Regions from separate parts of the Planococcus sp. SSTMD024 genome, predicted to be linked through region 1. Evidence: riboswitches for the same ligand, from Rfam matches in the RefSeq annotation. Region 1 holds a riboswitch; each other region holds the start of a gene.
What was found. Region 1 has a riboswitch for cobalamin ahead of AB9R92_RS07690 (hypothetical protein). Riboswitches for the same ligand answer to the same signal wherever they lie in the genome.

Region 1 (6,348 bases):
AGTACCTTTAAGGACACCTTGCGTATCAACCTCGCCATAAGGATTATCTTTGTAACAAAATATATCCGATTTATGAGATGCCTTTACGTATTCAATTTGTTCTGTGATAGCTTCTATATTAAGGTTGTCATTACTTGGGCTGTACACCAATGTATAAAAATTCGAATTGTGAAGTGCTCTTTTGTGCGATATAAACACCTCCGGGGGCAACATGCCTTCTTGCCAATACACGATTTCTACATTTGAATTTAATGCATATAACCCGGCTTCATTTAAAGAATCGTTCCATATTCTCGGCTTATAGCCGCATTGCTCGACATAACTGGAAATCGTATTTATAAACCTTACATACTCTTCTTGAAAGTTATTTGTCCCAGGTACTTCGTCACCTCCTATTGAAAATACTTGGTGCCCTTTATATTTGTCTTGCTTAAATAAAAAGGCTATTTCCTCTATCAGATATTTAACGAACTTTGTTGCTTGAGAATTATCGAAATAGTCAACTAAACCCTCATCAAAGTCTGACACGATAGAATTATAAAATTTTTCACCGAACTTTTCTTTGACAAGGCTCAACCATCCCTTTGAGTGGCTTGGAACATCAAAATCTGGAATGATCATCACATCTCTATCATTTGCATAAGTGATGAGTTCTAAGATTTCACTTTTAATGAGGTATTGGTCATTCGTTTCCATCAAAGTCTGACCTAAGATTTCAGAGTATAGCCGGTATCCCTCTGCATCCGAAAAATGCAATTGAAGATAATTACCGCCACCTGCTTGAATCTCATCGATAATGCGCATTAAGAACGGCACTGATACATGACGCCTGGAAGTATCTAATATAATACCGCTGATCAATCGGGACTGAGCAGCTTCTCCATGCAAGTGTTTTGATAAATTGAAGAGTTTTTTTATAATCCGATTCTGCAATATAAAAACCTCCTGATTTTAAGCATAAATGAAGAGTGACAAAGTGCATGGCTAATGTCGTTTTGTTGGAATCGAAACAGATGGACCTTTTTGAAAAGCTATTCTTATCCTTCTCAATTCCTATTCTTTGCTCCCAAGTTCTTTAAGGCCTTAATAAGATTGTTTTCATATGTTAACTGACGCTCTAATTAAATTCGGTATTCCTCTCTGATTATAACAACCGGTTATTCTGGTATCCTTAAGTAGATATAATGCCTAACAAACAGACCTTAATAAGCAGCTTATATATGAATAATAGGTGGCACGGGGTGTAGCCGTGTTACTAGGGATTGTATCCTTTTTCACAGGTGAAATCGTAACTTTCATAATGCTTGGTTTTATATTAATGGCTTTAATTAATATTAATTCAACCTTAAAAGCTAACTTTAAAAAAGAGTGGGAACAAAAAGAGAAATAAATTACCCTTAGAATGCCTCTCAAGACGTCCCCGAATTAAGGGGAAATTGCTTAACAAACATTCTAGATAGGAAGCGCACAGACAAATTCTTTACCTTTGTGGCTTGTTGCGGGATTTTACTAAGTCCCGGTTAACTTTTTCCGGTAATATTTACACTTAAGTTGGATGAAGCTTTAATTTAATGCGAATTAAGTGAATACTTTCAAAAAATCCAGAAAGGAAAATTATTTATAATTTTAACCGGTGGATTAGCTATATTTTTCTGCTTGGTTAAATTAGGAATAATTCGGTAATGATCATGAAAAAAATTCTAAACAAAAAAACCCTTTTCATCTCGCTTTTCATACTAGCTTTAGTCGTAATTCTGAGCTTCTCTATCTTTTTTATATGGTCTCAAAATACATTTGAAGCGGTAGATGCTGAACAAATCGAAATGGAGGAAGTTGTAGAACCCGAGGATGGGTGGTATATCTTTAGGGCAGAAAATGCAGAAAAAGGGTTGATCCTTTATCCTGGCGCAAAAGTCGAACCTGAAGCATATGCTTATTTAGCACAAGAATTATCAAAGCAAAATATCACAGTCGCTATTCCTTCAGTCAGATTAAATTTGTCTATTCTAGATGTTTCAAAAGCGGATGAAATCATAGAAAGTGACGACAGCATCGAGTGGTATGTTTCGGGCCATTCAATGGGAGGCGCAGCAGCCGCTATGTATGCCGATCAGCAGTTAGATCGCGTAAGCGGGCTCATATTGCTTGGGGCATACGCAGCAAGCAATGACTATTTGAGTGAATCCAACTTACCCGTTCTATCCATCAGCGGTTCACAAGACGGCTTAAGTACACCTGAAAAGATTAAGGAAAACAGCCCGAACTTGCCGGAAACAACAGATTTCATTGAAATCCCAGGCGGAAACCACGCGTATTTCGGCGTATATGGCAGTCAGTCCGGCGACAATGAGGCCCAGATTACCGTTAGTGAACAACAAGAAATCATCATCGATTTAATTGTTGAGTGGTTCGAAAATGATCATTCCTTAAGTCAAAGTGAATCATGATAAATTAAAAATTATAAAAAAAGCACACAATAAGCTGTGTGCTTTTTTTTACGATCATATTAATCTTCTAGTTTTCTTGAAGCGAACTCGTCGTCCATTTTCAGGAAATACTCGCCGCCTTCTTCGATGCCTCTTATGCGAATGATCATGTCCCGGAACATTTTTTCTTCTTCCATTTGTTCTTCGATGAACCAATCCAAAAATGAAAGCGTAGCATGTTCCTGCAGTTCATCCGCCATGCTTACCAGTTTATATATGTTTGCCGTGACTGACTTTTCCTGCGCCAGTGAAGCTTCTACAACATCCAGAGCACTGGTATATTCGTTTCTCGGTTCCGTTAACGCCTGGAGTACGGGTTGTTCATCCATCGTCACCAAGTAATGATAGAATTTCATCGCGTGAACATGTTCTTCTCGTGATTGGACTAAATAGAAATTGGCAAATCCATGATACCCTTTTTCCGAAAAATATGACGCCATCGCTGTGTACGCATGTGCAGCTTGAAGTTCGTTATTGAATTGATCGTTCAAGGCTTCCGTCAAATTTGTTGGTAGCATGTTGAATTCCTCCTCTACTCTATTTAGCGGTATTATAACACGTTCATTGATTAAGCAATTCAATAGGAGTTTGATAGGAAATAAAATTGTCAATACACTTCACAATGAACTATCAAGCGACGCCGCGTCCAAGGGCTAGGCGAAGCGATGAGACGGGCGCCCTCCCCGGCTCAGTGCAGGAGCCATGCCCAAAGCGGCCGGCGCGATGATTTCATACAATATCTTCATTCCAACAAGATCAATTTTATATCCTATAATAAACCAGACACTGCGACTCAGTGCGCAGCGCTGGGAGCATTCCACTCGCCTATATCTTTCAAACAGTGGAGTTTAAATAAATCATCCTCTTTTCACAATGAACAACCCCAGCGACGCCGCGTCCAAGGGCTAGGCGAAGCGATGAGACGGGCGCCCTCCCCGGCTCAGTGCGGGAGCCATGCCCAAAGCGGCCGGCGCGGCGAATCAAATACATGCCTTCATTCAAGCAAATAACATTTCTACAATGCTCTCCTAAATTCACCTCAAAAATGCTACACTGAAACTAAGTAAATAATCATGCAGGGAAAAGGTGCTGATTCGTCAGCGTAACAGGGAATCCGGTGGAAATCCGGAGCTGTTTCCGCAACTGTAAGTGCGTATGAAATAAGAGATGCCACTGGGGAGACCCGGGAAGGCCTTAGAGTAAAGCGATGCACAAGCCAGGAGACCTACCTTTTTCTGAACGTATTTTTGCTCTTCGGAAGATAAGAGGATCTACGGCAACTTTTTCCTATGGACAGCTTTGTGCTGGATATTCGCAATCGTGCCACTCTCTTCGTTGAGAGTGGCTTTTTTTGTCTCTTTTAGAAAGCGATACGTCTGCTGATATTTACGGATTCTATCCAGGAGGTGAACAAATGAAAAAAGACATGCGCTATTTGTGCTATCCGTTTATGAGGGAAAGCGCTTCGACGGTCGATTTCGAGATCCGCACCGATTCCTTGACGACGCGGATCGGCGAAGCCATCGCGGTCAACGATGTCCCTCAAATCATCGATGATTTGCGCTACCTGCAGCCGATGGTCTATCACTTGAACGGCTCGGTACGCGGGAAACTCGCCATTACCGAACAAGACCTCGCCGATCTCAGTAACTTGTACGACCGCTACGTCGCAGAAGTGAAAGAAGAAATTGACCAGTTCGTCCTGCCGCAAGGAACGCACGGTGCGTGCATTCTCCACGTCTGCCGCAGCGAAGCGAAAAAATCCGTCCGCGCCCTGCACCATGTGACGCTTGAGCGCGAAGTGCCGGAGCATTTGATGGACTATGCCAACCTGCTCGCCAATGTCTTTTTTGTCATGGCCGTCTATGCCAATAAGCAGCACGGCGTCAATGAAATCCCGTTCGTCAGCAAATCCTATCCAACAAAACGCATGAAGAAAAAGGAGACTCACTCGTGAAAATCAAATCATTTCTCTTACTCAGCATTCCACTCGCTTTAACACTCGGTGCTTGCCAGGATGAGGCTGCCGAAGCACCCGCAACGGAAGAAACAACCGAAGAAACGTCCACTGAAACGTCAAGTGACGCTCCGTACACCGTCACCGATGACCGCGGCGAAGAAATCGAATTCGAACAAGCGCCTGAAACGATCGTCTCGCTTATCCCGAGCAATACCGAAATCGTCTTCGCACTCGATGCCGGCGATCAATTGGTCGGCGTCACGGACTTTGACAACTACCCGGAAGCCGCACAAGACATCGAACGTGTCAGTGATTCAGTCGAATTCAATGCCGAGAAAATCATCCAGCTCGACCCGGATGTCGTTTTGGCTTATTCAACCGGCGAAGCACCGCCTGCGCTAGCGCAACTTGAAGACGCCGATATTCCGGTATTCGTCATCGAATCGGCCACTTCATTCGACGAAGTCTACGGTGATATCGAACAAATCGCCTCTGTTCTTGCGAAAGAAGAAAAAGGCGCTGAAGTGATCGAAGGCATCCAAACGCAAATCGAAGATGTCCAGGAACGCCTTGCCGCGGTTGACGAGCAAAAAGAAGTGTACGTGGAAATCAGCCCGTCTCCTGAAATCTACACGACCGGCAAGTCGACATTCATGCAGGAAATCCTTGACCACGCCCAAGTAACCAATGCCTTTGAAGATCTTGAAGGATGGCCGAGTATCTCCGAAGAAGAAGTCATCACCCGCGATCCAGAAGTCATCTTGACGACCGTTTCTTATGTCGAAGATGCCGTCGGTGATATCGAAGCGCGCGACAGCTGGTCGGATGTGGACGCCATCGAGAACGACGAAGTGCATTTCATCGATTCCGACATCACTTCCCGCCCTGGGCCGCGCATCGGCGAAGCCGTACAGTTAGTTGCGGAAACCGTTTATCCTGAATTGATGGAATAAGTCTATTCATTCAATAAGAGCAGGCACTTTTCAAGCTGCACCCGTATTTATCAAGTGCCGAGTAATGGGGGTGCAAGTGCTGTCATTCTTGCGTACCAATAAAAATGAATAATCAATTCATCAACAAAAAAAGGCGCAACCGATCAAACCGGTTGCGCCTTTTCTTTATTCATAACCCCGCTTCATCGCGGATGTCCTGTTCGGTGATCGCCCCGCCTTTCCCACTGCCTTTGACGCCTTCAAGTTTGACGCCCAGTTCTTTTGCGAGATGGCGCAGCCTCGGCGACACGCGGGTGAAGCCCGCCGTTTCCTGCGGCGCTTCGTTTTCTTCCGCCTGTTCGAGGTGGACTTTTTCGGAAGCTGCTGTGTTTCCGGCAGCTTGTCCTTTCGGGTCGATGACCGCAAGTAATGTGCCGGCTTTGGCGGAATCGCCGCGCTTCACGTGGATTTTCTTCACCGTCCCGCTCGTTTCGGCACGGATTTCCGATACCGCTTTTTCCGTCTGCACTTCACACAGCGCAGCGCCTTCTTCGACATAATCGCCTTCATCCACGAACCACAGGACAATCAAGCTCTCATCGGTATCTTCCGAAAGCTTCGGTAACGTCACATCATGCATTCCATCGCCTCCTCTTACGCTTCATCCATCATCTGTTTGACCGTTTCGACGATTTTGTCCGGCCCCGGCAAGACGAAATCTTCGAGCACATGGCTATACGGAATCGGCACATCCGGAATCGCGAGTCGCTTGATCGGCGATTCGAGTTCATAGAGCGCTTCCTCCGAGACGATGGCCGCAATTTCCGCGGTCATGCCATACGAGCGGTAGTCTTCGTCGACGACGACCAGCCGATGTGTTTTCTTCACCGACTTGATGATCGTATCTTTATCAATCGGCGCCAAAGAACGCAAATCGATGACTTCCGCTTCGATGCCGTCTTTTGCGAGA
Region 2 (6,348 bases), on a different contig from region 1:
CGATCGTACCGAAACTGCTTGGAGTGAAAGTGTTCAGCGATTCCTTGGCGCGCCTTGCGTTCGTCTTGTTCATCCTGTTCTCGATTCCGGTCGGCTTCCACCACCAATTGACGGAGCCAGGGATCTCGAACTTCTGGAAATTCCTGCAGGTCGTCTTGACGTTCATGGTCATCGTGCCGTCGCTCATGACGGCGTTCTCGATGTTTGCGACCTTTGAAATTTCAGGGCGCAAAAAAGGCGGCACCGGCCTCTTCGGCTGGTTCAAGAAATTGCCGTGGCGGGATATACGGTTCACCTCGATTTTTATCGCCATGGCGTTCTTCATTCCTGGGGGCGCTGGCGGAATCATCAATGCCAGTTTCCAATTGAATGAAGTCGTCCACAATACCTTATGGATTGTCGGGCATTTCCATATTACCGTCGGAACGCCTGTTGCAATGACGTTTATGGGCTTGACCTTTTGGCTCATCCCGTATTTGACGGGCCGCCGTTTCACGAAGCGCATGCAGCGCCTCGGCTTTGTCCAGATTATCACTTGGTCGATCGGCATGCTGCTCATGTCGACCGCTCAGCACGTATTAGGCTTGATGGGGGCGCCGCGCCGAACGGCTTACAGCGGCTATAACGACCACCCGTCGGCGATGGAATGGTTCGACGGCATCATCTCGAACCATGTAACGATGGCAATCGGCGGGACGATTTTGTTCCTGTCCGCCATGATCTTGATGTATATCGTCATCATGACGATGTTCGTTTCGCCAAAAGCGGAAATGCCTGAACAGAGGGTGGAATTTCCGCTGGCGGAAAGCGATATGTCCCATACGCCGAAATGGTTGGAGAACTGGTGGATTTGGATCGGCATTGCCGCCGCCTTAATCATCATTGCATACGCGATTCCACTGACCCATATGATTCAACATGCACCGCCTGGCTCGAAAGGATTTATTACATGGTAGGAGTTGAGGACAATGTTCACAATGGTAATCGCATTAATGGCCATTTTTATCGTTTTCACCGCGATGCTTGTTGAGTTGTCGGTGACGGACGAAGACTGACGAAGAGCTGTTCCGGCAATATGCCGGGACAGCTTTTTTCTATGCGTGACAGGTTGGAAATTGTATTTGAGCGGCATCTTCTATAGTATTTTAGGAAGAAGAAAGAGGTGGATGTGATGGGGTGGATGGACTGGGTTTTCACCGCCGTGAGCGTTATTTGGCTGGTCGAATTCATCGTTTTTAAAAACCGTGAGACCGGTCAAGGCGACCCGGTCGAAAAAAGGACCTTCTTTGGGATTCTATTGTCGCTGATTGCCACCATCGTGGCTGGTTTTGGGCTTCAGGAGTTGGCGGAAACCGACATTGCCTCGGTGCTCAGGCCGATTGGGCTCGTGCTGCTGATTACCGGCGTCTTTTTGCGGTTTTGGGGGATCATTCATTTGAAATCACAATTTACGCGCCACGTGACGGTGCGTGAAGGCGATACGATCGTCAGCAGCGGCCCTTACCGCAAGCTGCGCCACCCGCTTTATACCGGCTTGTTTTTGATCGGCATCGGCATGGCGCTGTTCTTCACGAGCCTGATTGCGGCGCTTGCCGGCGGCTTGTTGCTCGCTTTTGCGCTCAATAAACGCATGCAGCACGAAGAAGCCTTGCTCGTCGAAAAGTTCGGCCCCGAGTATAAGGAATGGATGAAGCACCGCGCCCGCTTGATTCCTTATATTTATTGAAGCTCAGCTATCGCGAATAAAGAAGTGGAAATCCCGGATCTTGCATCCGGGATTTTTCTATTGCAAAAAACCGAAGCGTTTCATTTTACATCGTGTACGATTTAAAATAATATAGATCGTGTAAGATATAATTATTGGAGGGATATAAAAATGAAACCACTATTTGAAACGACCATGATCAACAGCGGTGGACGCGAAGGCACGGTTTATTCACCGGACAATATTTTCAACCTTGATGTGGCAAAACCGGTCGCGCTTGGCGGCCAGCCGAACACCGCGACAAACCCTGAGCAATTGTTTGCAGCAGGCTATAGCTCGTGCTTCAACAGTGCGTTGGACTTCGTGCTGGAACGTGATAAAGTGAAAGTAACGAACAGCGAAGTCACAGCGACGGTTTCCTTGCTGGGCGATAAAACGGACGGCGGCGTGAAACTTGCAGTGCGCCTCGAAGTGGATATCGACGGCCTGGAAGATGGCAAGAAACAGGAATATGTCGACAAAGCCCACGCCTATTGCCCATATTCCAAAGCCATTAAAGATTCAGTGGACGTGGAGATTGTCGTTCGATAAGCAGAAAAACAGGTGATGACATGGACAAACCAACCAGACTGGAACAGCAACTATGCTTTGAAGTGTACAAAGCTTCGAGCAATTTCTCGAAACTTTACGCGAAGACCTTAGAACCGTTCGGCCTGACCTTTACGCAGTATTTGGTGTTGCTCGTGCTATGGGAAGAAGACGGCTTGACGATGAAAGAGATCGGCAGGCAACTCGGGCTCGGCACCGGCACGCTCACCCCGATCATCAACCGGATGATTCAAAATGGCCGGATTGTGAAAGAACAATCGGCTGAAGACCGCCGTGCTTTCCGGATTTCCTTGACCGAACAGTCGCGCGCGGATGAAAAACCGATCGAGCAGGCCATTCACGACAAGATCACCAGCTGCAATTATCTTGATGTCAATGCCATCGAACTGATGAACAACTTGAAAGCCTTGAATGCATTTTTCGGCGAGATGGATCTATGAAAATTCATGGAAACAGGAGTGATGAATGATGGGAATCTATGATATTAAGGTCACCGATGCCAGCGGGGAAGAGTACAAACTCGAACGCTACAAAGGCCAGCCAATGGTCATCGTCAACACGGCGACTAAATGCGGTTTGCGCGGCCAATTTGACGGCCTCGAAAAGATTTACCAGCGCTACAAAGATGAAGGCCTCGTTGTGCTCGGCTTTCCGTCCGATCAATTCGGCCAGGAACTCGGCGAAGCGGCGGATGCCGAATCGTCGTGCCGCATGACTTACGGCGTTACGTTCCCTATGCATGACATCATCAAAGTGAACGGTAAAGATGCGCATCCCTTGTTCGATTTTTTGACGTCGAATACGAAAGGCTTCCTGTCGAGCGGCATCAAATGGAATTTCACAAAATTCCTGGTCGACCCGAACGGCAAAGTCGTGGCGAGGTTCGCGCCGAAAGATACACCTGATTCGATGCACAAAGACATCCAGAAAGTGCTCAGCGCCTAAACACCTTTGTTCACGAAAGCGGCGGGATGTGGTAAGCTGAACGTCACGATGAGTGAACGGGAGTGAAAGAAATGGGCAAAGCGAAAGCTAAATCGAAAAGCGGCGTAGGCCAAGGAACCGGCAAGAAAGGCTGGAACCGTTGGGAAAAAGGCAAAAACAAAGCCAAAAGTTTCAAGCCGTATACAAGCAAAGACAATAAAGAAGCCACGAACCAAAAAGGAAAACAGCCAGAAGCTGAATCTGAATGGGTCGATGGATAACAAAAGCCGCGCAGGTAATTGCGCGGCCTTTTTATTTCCCGGGAAATAGAAAGGGCGGATAATGGTGGGGATTTTGTTGCGAGCTACGCTAATCAAAGCGCTGAAAACTAATTTGAAGCACACACCAAGCTTCAGGATCAACTCTATCTATCTTGCCGATGCGTGCCTCAGGAAGCGATTCCTCCATTAGCCGGCAACTAACTAAAAAAGCAGATCTAATTAAATACGCACTGATCAACGAAATCTCTCAGCCGGCCAGCGACAAGGGTGAGCCGACGCAACAAGACAGGCGCTCTCCCTGGCTTATTGCGAAAGGCCAACCCAAAGCAGGTCGGCGACTACCAAGCTGAAGCACAAACCAACCGCCAAAACTGTTCCACAAGAAAGCTCTCGCCATCTTCACCGAAGCCTGTCCCCGGGAAGCGATTCCCCCACTAGCCGGTAACTAACTAAAGAAGTAGATCTAATTAAACACATAAAGACCAATGGAGTCTCTAAGCCGCCGAGCGCAAAGGGGTGAGCCAAAGCGATAAGACAGGTGCTCTTCCTGGCTTATTGCGAAAGGCTAACCCAAAGCCCGGCGGCGACTGCCAAGCTGAAGCACAAACCAACTGCCAAAACTGTTCCACAAGAAAGCTCTCACCATCTTCACCGAAGCCTGTCCTCGGGAAGCGATTCCCCCGCTAGCCGGTAACTAACTAAAGAAGTAGATCCGATTAAACACACAAAGATCAATAAGGTCTCTAAGCCGCCGAGCGCAAAGGGGTGAGCCGAAGCGATAAGACAGGTGCTCTTCCTGGCTTATTGCGAAAGGCTAACCCAAAGCCCGGCGGCGACTGCCAAGCTGAAGCACAAACCAACTGCCAAAACTGTTCCACAAGAAAGCTCTCACTATTTTTACGCAAACAAGGAAAATCGCAGAACCGCGTATCAAAAAATAACTACCAATTGAAAGGTTTGTACGAAAAACCTGCCCGCCACTAGACCCTTTATCACTTTCTTCACGAAGTTCGAGAAAATCCTTGCGGCGAAATTCGAACTGGTCTATAGTGAAACTACAAGATTTGGTGATGATGTAAAAATTCAACACCATATATAGTGATACCGCAACAAAGGTGCCCAATATGGGCTGAATAGGGAATCCGGTGAAATCCCGGAGCTGTTCCCGCAACTGTAAGCGCAGACGAACCATGAAATCCCACTGTCCAATGGACGGGAAGGGCATGGGGAGAGTGACGCGCGAGCCAGGAGACCTGCCTTTGTTGTCGTTTTGCACTTCTCCGGGAATTGGGAAGGATGACAAAGGTTTGGTTTGTGCGGCCCAAGTATGCCCACTTCATTAACTTGCGTTTATGCCCCCATTCTCTCCGGAGAGTGGGGGCTTTTGTGTTTTTAAAAAGGAGGAAGTCAGCATGCATAGAGAACAACTTCCGGCCGGCGTATCCAGGACCATCCAGTCCCGGCTCGTCTTGCCGCCGGATACCAACCATATGGGCACAATTTTTGGGGGCACGGTGCTTGCGTATATCGACGAAATCGCAGCCATTGCGGCGATGAAGCATAGCCGGCGTGCGGTCGTGACCGCGTCGATCGACAACGTCAATTTCCTGTCCTCGGCGAAAGTCGGCGACATCCTGACATTAGAAGGCGTCGTCATCTCGACCGGCCGGACCTCGATGGAAGTATACGTCAAAGCGGAATGCCAGCACATCGAAAGCGGTACGTGCAGCTTGACGACTACCTCAATCTTAACGATGGTCGCTGTGGATGCAGAAGGCCGTCCGACACCGGTCGCGAGCGTAGTGCCGGAAACGGAAAATGAGAAACGACTGTTTGAGAATGCACAAGAACGGAAAGAACGCCGAATGATCGCAAACGAATACGCAAAGGAGCTGTGTTAACAATGACTTTAGGAGCAGTAGAACGCGATAGAAAAATACAGGATGCACTTGACCGGGTGTCGATGGACGAACCGCATTGGACGTTTGAGGCGGCAGGGTTGTATTTGGAGAAATTATACGAGCAAGCGGCACAAACGCGCGGCTACAGCGCGGCGAATAAATACGATGACTTCTACGGATTGATTCACGGGCTGAGCCGCCTTGGCATTTATTCGAAAGACTTGCTCGAAGCTTATTCCGAGGGCGAAATTCGCCTGTTGGGCCGCGAAATTGCACCCGAACGCGACGAATTGTTCAATTACATCGGCTTGTTTTTGCTGGCGGACCGTTATTTGGCAAAAGACTATGATGGGCGTGTGTGGGAATTGCCGCAAGAGCGCTTTCTCATTATCGCCATGACTTTGATGCAAAAAGAACCGAAAGTGAGGCGCCTGGAACTCGTCAAAGAAGCCTATTGGGCGATGAGCAACTTGTATATGACAGTGGCGACACCCACTTTGTCGAATGCCGGGAAAAGCTTCGGTCAAATGTCTTCGTGTTTTATCGACACGGTGGCAGATTCGCTTGACGGCATCTACCAAAACAACTGGGATGTCGCGCGCCTCAGCAAAGACGGCGGCGGCCTCGGCGTTTATTACGGAAAAGTGCGCGCACTCGGTTCGGACATCCGCAAATTCAAAGGCAATTCATCCGGCGTCATCCCGTGGATCCGGCTGCTTAATGACACAGCCGTCAGTGTCGACCAGCTCGGCCAGCGCCAAGGCGCAGTGGCGGTTTATTTGGATGTCTTCCATAAAGACATTATGAACGGCTTCCTGGATTTGAAAACGAACAATGGCGATGAGCGTCGAAAAGCGCACGATATTTTCACCGGCGTGTCGATTCCTGATTTGTTCATGAAAAAGCTGCAGGAAACAGACGAAAACGG
Region 3 (6,348 bases), on a different contig from region 1:
GAGAATCTGGGCGCTGCAGCTAGACAATAAGAAAAGCGAAAGCGTCTAAGAGCGGAAGCTAAGCTAAATGCGCGACGTCCTGTCGCAACGCTTAGCTGACTCACATCCTGTGAGCCCTCGACAGGCGTAAGACGGATGGCCGAAGCGGCGCCCTTTGCCGCACAGGGCAGTTCCATAAACGAAAACAAGGCCGGCCTGAATTTAACAGGCCGGCTTTGTTTTTGCCTAAAACTAAATTGCGGCAACAGAGAGCCTTTTTTTATTTGCAGGGGCATCGAAGGAGCCGGCTCGGATTAGATTGAAAAAACGGCATCAGTCGGGCTATAATGAAAAGGTTATTATTAATCGGAAAGGCGGATGCATATGAAAAAATCGGTGAAAATCAAATTGACGACGATCATCCGCCAGCCGGGTGCCGAAGATCAAGTGATGGAACTGCGTTCAGAAGGCGTTTTGACCGAGAAAAACGGACGCCGCTATCTGCAATACGAGGAGCGGCAGGACGAGCTCGATATCCGGACAACGGTCAAACTCGGTGAAATAGATGCCGTCGTGATGCGCAGCGGAGGCTTGCAGATGCGCCTGCCGTTCCTGTTGGATAAGGAACAGACCGGCAATTTGCGCCATGGGGAAGAATCGTTCATGCTGACGACCAAAGCGCATGAACTGATCATGACGGAAAGCCGTTTCAAAGTGCGCTATGACTTAGCGCTCGGAAACGATTTTGCCGGCGAATACGAAATGGAAATACAGTTTACGGAGGGAACCAAATGAACGCAGTAGAACAAGTACAGCAAAATATTAAACAGGCGATTGCCGAAGCGGTTCAAAAAGCGGGACTCACAGAAGAAACGGTCCAGGTCCAATTGGAATCGCCGAGAGATAAAGCGAACGGCGACTATGCGACAAACGTGGCGATGCAACTGACGCGCCTCGCGAAAAAGCCGCCGCGCGCAATCGCAGAAGCCATCGTTGAAAACTTGGACACACAGTCAGCGAATATCGAAAAAGTCGATATCGCGGGCCCTGGCTTCATTAATATCATCATCAAAAAAGATTATTTGAACGATGTCATCAAGACGGTACTTGAGCAAGGCGCGGAATATGGCCGCTCGAATTCGGGCAACAGCCAGCGCATCCAAGTTGAGTTCGTTTCCGCGAACCCGACTGGTGATCTTCACTTAGGGCATGCCCGCGGGTCTTCTGTCGGCGATTCCATGTGCAATATTTTGGATCTGGCCGGCTATGACGTATCCCGTGAATATTACATCAATGACGCCGGCAACCAGATCAATAATTTGGCCTTGTCGATTGAAGGGCGCTATTTTGAAGCTTTAGGCAAAGGCGAAAGCATGCCGGAAGACGGCTACCGCGGCCAAGATATTATCGATATCGCGGCTGATCTTGTTAAAGAACACGGCGATAAATTCCTTCACATGACGAAAGAAGAGCGTTATAAAGCATTCCGTGAGCACGGCTTGAAAGTGGAGCTGGCGAAACTGCAGAAAGACTTGGCCGATTTCCGTGTCCATTTCGATGTGTGGTATTCGGAAACCTCCCTTTACGAAAACGGCAAGATCGACGCAGCCTTGAAAAAACTGCGGGACAACGGCCATATTTACGAAGAAGACGGCGCGACTTGGTTCCGCTCGACGACATTCGGCGACGATAAAGACCGCGTGCTCATTAAAAACGACGGCACGTACACATATTTGACGCCGGATATCGCTTACCATGAAGATAAAATCCAGCGCGGCTTCGACAAACTCATCAATATTTGGGGAGCTGACCATCACGGCTACATCCCGCGCATGAAAGCGGCGATCGAAGCGCTCGGTTATGACCGCGATACGCTTGAAGTGAGCATTATTCAAATGGTGCAATTGTATAAAGACGGCGAAAAGATGAAAATGAGCAAACGTACCGGCAAAGCCGTCACGATGCGCGAATTGGTTGAATTGGTAGGGCTTGACGCTGTCCGTTATTTCTTTGCGATGCGCTCGGGTGATTCGCATATGGATTTCGACCTGGACTTGGCCGTTTCCCAGTCCAACGAAAACCCTGTTTATTATTCCCAGTACGCACATGCGCGCATCTGCTCGATCTTGCGCCAGGCAGCGGAGCAAAACTTCACCGCTTCAATTGACCATCTGGAGCTGTTGACGGACGAAAAGGAAATCGAAGTACTGAAGAAAATCGGCGATTTCCCGCAAGTGATTGCTGACGCTGCAAAACTCCGTGCGCCTCACCGCGTCACGACGTATATCCATGAATTGGCCTCGAACTTCCACAGTTTCTATAACGCCAACAAAGTACTCGATGCCAGCAATGAAGAATTGACGCGTGCACGCCTTGCCCTGATCGAAGGGGTTAAGACGACACTCGCAAACGCCTTGAAGACAGTCGGCGTCCAAGCACCTGAAAAAATGTAGAAGACAATTAGAACTTTCGGTGTATAATGGAGTCATCAAATAAACTGAATAGCAATCATGAAGGTGCTTATGTCTAAGAACATGAGTTAAAAGGGAAGCCGGTGCGATTCCGGCGCGGTCCCGCCACTGTATGTGAGAGCGAACTGCAACAAAGCCACTGGAAATTCCGGGAAGGCGCAGCGAGCGATGATCACAAGCCAGGAGACCTGCCTTCATGAACACCGAACCGAAAGCTTGCGAGGACAGGCCGGACGCGCAAGCTTTTTTGCGAACCGTCCTGTAAATCCCCCGCAGTTTCACTGCAGGGGATTTTTTTAATGAAATGTGCAAGCGCCCGTGTAGATTCGACAGGCATAAGACGATCCGGCGAAGCGGCGCTCTTTGCCGCACAGCCGGAATGGCTTATGACCCCGAGGAGTTGGGCACTGGAACTAGACAAGAAGAAATGTGGAAGCGGCCGTTATGCCTCGACAGGCGTAAGACGGATACCCGAAGTGGCGTTTTTCAGCCGCACAGGGCAGTCGGCTTACGACCCGAGAGGCAGGCCGCTGGAGCTAGACAATAAGAAAAGCGAAAGCATCTAAGAGCGGAAGCTAAGCTAAGTGCGCGACGTCCTGTCGCAACGCTTAGCTGACTCACATCCTATGAGCCCCCGACAGGCATAAGACGATCCGGCGAAGTGGCGCTCTTTGCCGCCCAGCCTGAGTGTTGCTTATGACCCGAGCGAGCGCTTGGTAGGGAAAATACAAAACATCAGGAGGAATAAACATGAAAAATAGATGGAAATTTGGGACAGCTGCAGGAATGGCCGCCATTGTACTGGCTGGATGCGGCGACGGTGCGGCGCCTGTCGAAGATCAAGATGTAGAAACACCGGCTGAACCGCCTTCGGAAGTAGCGGAAGCGGAATTTCCGGTCACCTTAGTCGACGCCATGGGCGATGAAGTGGTCATTGAAGAAGAACCGGAATCTTTCGTTTCGATGATTCCTTCCAATACGGAAATCGCTTATGAACTTGGGCTGGGCGAAAAAATGGTTGGCGTTTCGGATTTCGACAATTACCCGGAAGAAGCAGCGGATCTTGAAAAGATCGGCGGCCAGGAATTCAATGTAGAAAAAATCATCAGCCTGCAGCCGGATGTCGTTTTGGCCCATGAATCAGGGCTCGGCATGGGAACTGAAGGATATCAGCAGCTGCGTGATGCCGGATTGAATGTCTTTGTCGTGGAAAATGCAGAAACATTTGACGAAGTATATGAAACGATTTCCGTTATCGGCCAAGTGTCAGGCGCAGTGGAGGCAGCAGACGGGTTAATCGAGGAAATGGAAACGCAAGTCGCGGAAGTTGAAGAACTGGCGGCTGGTGTCGATGAATCCAAATCGGTCTTCGTGGAGATCGGCAGCGAACCGGAACTCTATACAGCCGGCACGGGTACGTTCATCCACGAAATGCTGACAATGATTCAAGCGGAAAATGTCGCAGGGGGGCAGGAAGGCTGGATCAGCATGGATTCGGAAGCAGTCGTTGCGGCAAACCCTGACATCATCATCACGACAGAAGGCGGTTATATCGAAAATGCTGCTGAACTGATTAAAGAGCGCAGCGGTTATGCCGATGTGACGGCTGTTCAGGAAGATGCCATTCATGAACTGAATCCCGATACCGTCACTCGCCCAGGCCCGCGTTTGACGGAAGGCTTGATGACGTTGGCAGAAGTGATTTATCCGGAGACCTTCGGTGAGTAAATCTGTACTCGCCTACGTGGTCTCCCTGGTGTTATTGGGCGGGGCAGTAGTGCTTGGCGTAACGGTCGGAACGGTGCCGATTTCACCGGCGGTTATCTGGAATCCTTCTTCGGACGAAGCGGCGGCGAATATTTTATGGAATATCCGCATGCCGCGTGTGGTGCTTGCGGGACTGGTCGGTGCGGCACTTGCGATTGCGGGCGCAGCTTTTCAAGGCTTGCTGAAAAACCCGCTCGCTGATCCATATACTTTGGGAGTGTCGTCCGGTGCCGCTGTCGGTGCCGTGATGACGCTTTTTTTCGGCATCTCCATCCCATTTCTCGGTCTGTTCACATTGCCGGTCATCAGCATGATCGGCGCTTTGATCACGATGCTCGCCGTCATGGGCTTTGCACGGCTTGTCGACCGCTCGATGAAGATGGAAACGGTTATTTTGACCGGCATCATCTTCAGTTCATTCCTGGGGTCGATCATGTCTTTGATGATCGCATTGACCGGGGAAGAACTGCGGCAGATCATCGGCTGGCTGCTTGGCAGCGTGTCGATGCGCGGTTGGCCCTATGTCCAGATGGCGCTGCCGTTTGTGCTTGTCGGTTCCTTCGTCTTATGGCTTTACCGCCGGGAATTAAATGCGATGCTGTTCGGGGAAGAACGTGCACAGCATCTGGGCGTGGACGTCAAAAGGAGCAAGCTGGCGATTTTGATCGGCGGATCGGTCCTGACCGGATCGGCAGTTGCCGTTTCCGGGACAATCGGTTTTGTCGGCTTGGTCGTCCCGCATATGACGCGCCTTGTCTGGGGCTCTGACCACCGCCATGTGCTGCCCTTATCGTTCATCAACGGAGCTGCACTTTTGATCGTTTGCGACCTGGTGGCACGGACGATCATTTCACCGACCGAATTGCCGATTGGCGTTATCACCGCGTTTATCGGGGCGCCGGTCTTTGCATTCATCTTTTTCCGGCAACGCAGAGGAGGGCTTTAAATGTTGCAAATTGAAAACCTGTCAGGCGGCTACGGCGACAAGAAAATCGTCGACCGCATATCATTTGGTGTTGAGAAAGGCCGTATGCTCGGCATACTCGGGCCGAATGGCAGCGGCAAATCCACCTTGATGAAATTGATCAGCGGCGTCTTGGAGCCGACATCCGGCGTTGTGCGGGTTGACGGCCGGCCGGTCGGCGATTTCCCCGCTAAGGAACTTGCCCGCAAGATGGCAGTCTTGCCGCAGCTTCACGCGCATGCTTTTTCGCACACTGTCCGTGAAACGGTTTCTCTCGGCAGGTATCCGCATCAAAGCGGCTGGTTTTCCTCTTGGTCCGCGGAAGATGAAGCGGCCGTCCAGGAAGCGATGCAGCTCATGGACATCAGCCACTACGAATCGACATTGCTTGAGGAAATGTCAGGCGGCGAGCAGCAGCGCGTCTTCGTGGCGCAGGCACTAGCACAAAACGCAGCAGTCCTGCTTCTGGACGAGCCGACCAATCATCTCGACATCAACCATCAGAAAGAATTGCTGGATACCATCAAAAAACAAGCAATCGAAAAAGAATTGACGATCATCTCCATCTTCCATGACATCAATCTGGCATCGATGTATTGCGACGAATTGTTATTGATGGACGAAGGAAGCATCGTCCGAAAAGGGGAGCCTCACGAAGTCGTCCGGACGCATGACGTCGAGTCTGTCTATCAGACACGCGTCAGCAACCATCCTCATCCGGAGCTGCCGAAGCCGCAGATCACACTGTTGCCGGGCGTGCGCAGAAAACCGGCGGGACTGAAAGTGAGAGCCGAAGATTTTCTCGTGACGCCGGAATTTGTCGCTTACCAAAGCCAGCTTCCGCTGAAAACTGTTTCGTCTGCCGTCGTCAATGCGGGGTCAGGCTGGTTCCGCAATTTCCTCAATCGACGTGTCGATGCCAGCTATAATATCGACAATAGCTACGAGGAAATGGTCGATTATATCGAAGACAGCGGGTTGAAAGCGACGGATACCGTGGCAATGATGACCGCTGTCCGAACAGAGCATGCCATTGTCCGTGAATATAAAGCAGATTTCGGCAACATCGTCGTAGCGGTGACGGCCGGTGTCGGAAACGGCGTCGATGTGTCGCAGGCAGTGGCGCGTGAACAGCGCGTCGGCACGATCAACACGTGGATCATGGTC

Region 2: linked by a shared signal. The riboswitch ahead of AB9R92_RS09680 (acyl-CoA thioesterase) and the one ahead of AB9R92_RS07690 (hypothetical protein) in region 1 are both predicted to bind cobalamin.
Region 3: linked by a shared signal. The riboswitch ahead of AB9R92_RS12375 (hypothetical protein) and the one ahead of AB9R92_RS07690 (hypothetical protein) in region 1 are both predicted to bind cobalamin.

What each region holds. Positions count from the first base shown of each region.
Region 1 is NZ_JBGGNS010000021.1:118,532-124,879, forward strand. Features, by position in the region: gene AB9R92_RS07675 (family 20 glycosylhydrolase) at 1-933, opposite strand, end outside; gene AB9R92_RS07680 (alpha/beta family hydrolase) at 1,683-2,447, shown strand; gene AB9R92_RS07685 (ferritin) at 2,507-3,004, opposite strand; cobalamin riboswitch at 3,554-3,733, shown strand; gene AB9R92_RS07690 (hypothetical protein) at 3,901-4,443, shown strand; gene AB9R92_RS07695 (ABC transporter substrate-binding protein) at 4,440-5,399, shown strand; gene AB9R92_RS07700 (biotin/lipoyl-containing protein) at 5,569-6,018, opposite strand; gene AB9R92_RS07705 (alpha-ketoacid dehydrogenase subunit beta) at 6,033-6,348, opposite strand, start outside.
Region 2 is NZ_JBGGNS010000022.1:162,062-168,409, forward strand. Features, by position in the region: gene AB9R92_RS09650 (b(o/a)3-type cytochrome-c oxidase subunit 1) at 1-956, shown strand, start outside; gene AB9R92_RS09655 (methyltransferase family protein) at 1,172-1,726, shown strand; gene AB9R92_RS09660 (organic hydroperoxide resistance protein) at 1,877-2,296, shown strand; gene AB9R92_RS09665 (transcriptional regulator, SarA/Rot family) at 2,317-2,754, shown strand; gene AB9R92_RS09670 (glutathione peroxidase) at 2,783-3,259, shown strand; gene AB9R92_RS09675 (DUF3934 domain-containing protein) at 3,331-3,519, shown strand; cobalamin riboswitch at 4,616-4,794, shown strand; gene AB9R92_RS09680 (acyl-CoA thioesterase) at 4,932-5,420, shown strand; gene AB9R92_RS09685 (ribonucleoside-diphosphate reductase subunit alpha) at 5,423-6,348, shown strand, end outside.
Region 3 is NZ_JBGGNS010000022.1:715,216-721,563, forward strand. Features, by position in the region: gene AB9R92_RS12365 (YwiB family protein) at 364-774, shown strand; gene argS (arginine--tRNA ligase) at 771-2,432, shown strand; cobalamin riboswitch at 2,477-2,660, shown strand; gene AB9R92_RS12375 (hypothetical protein) at 2,750-3,016, shown strand; gene AB9R92_RS12380 (ABC transporter substrate-binding protein) at 3,201-4,178, shown strand; gene AB9R92_RS12385 (FecCD family ABC transporter permease) at 4,171-5,163, shown strand; gene AB9R92_RS12390 (adenosylcobinamide amidohydrolase) at 5,164-6,348, shown strand, end outside.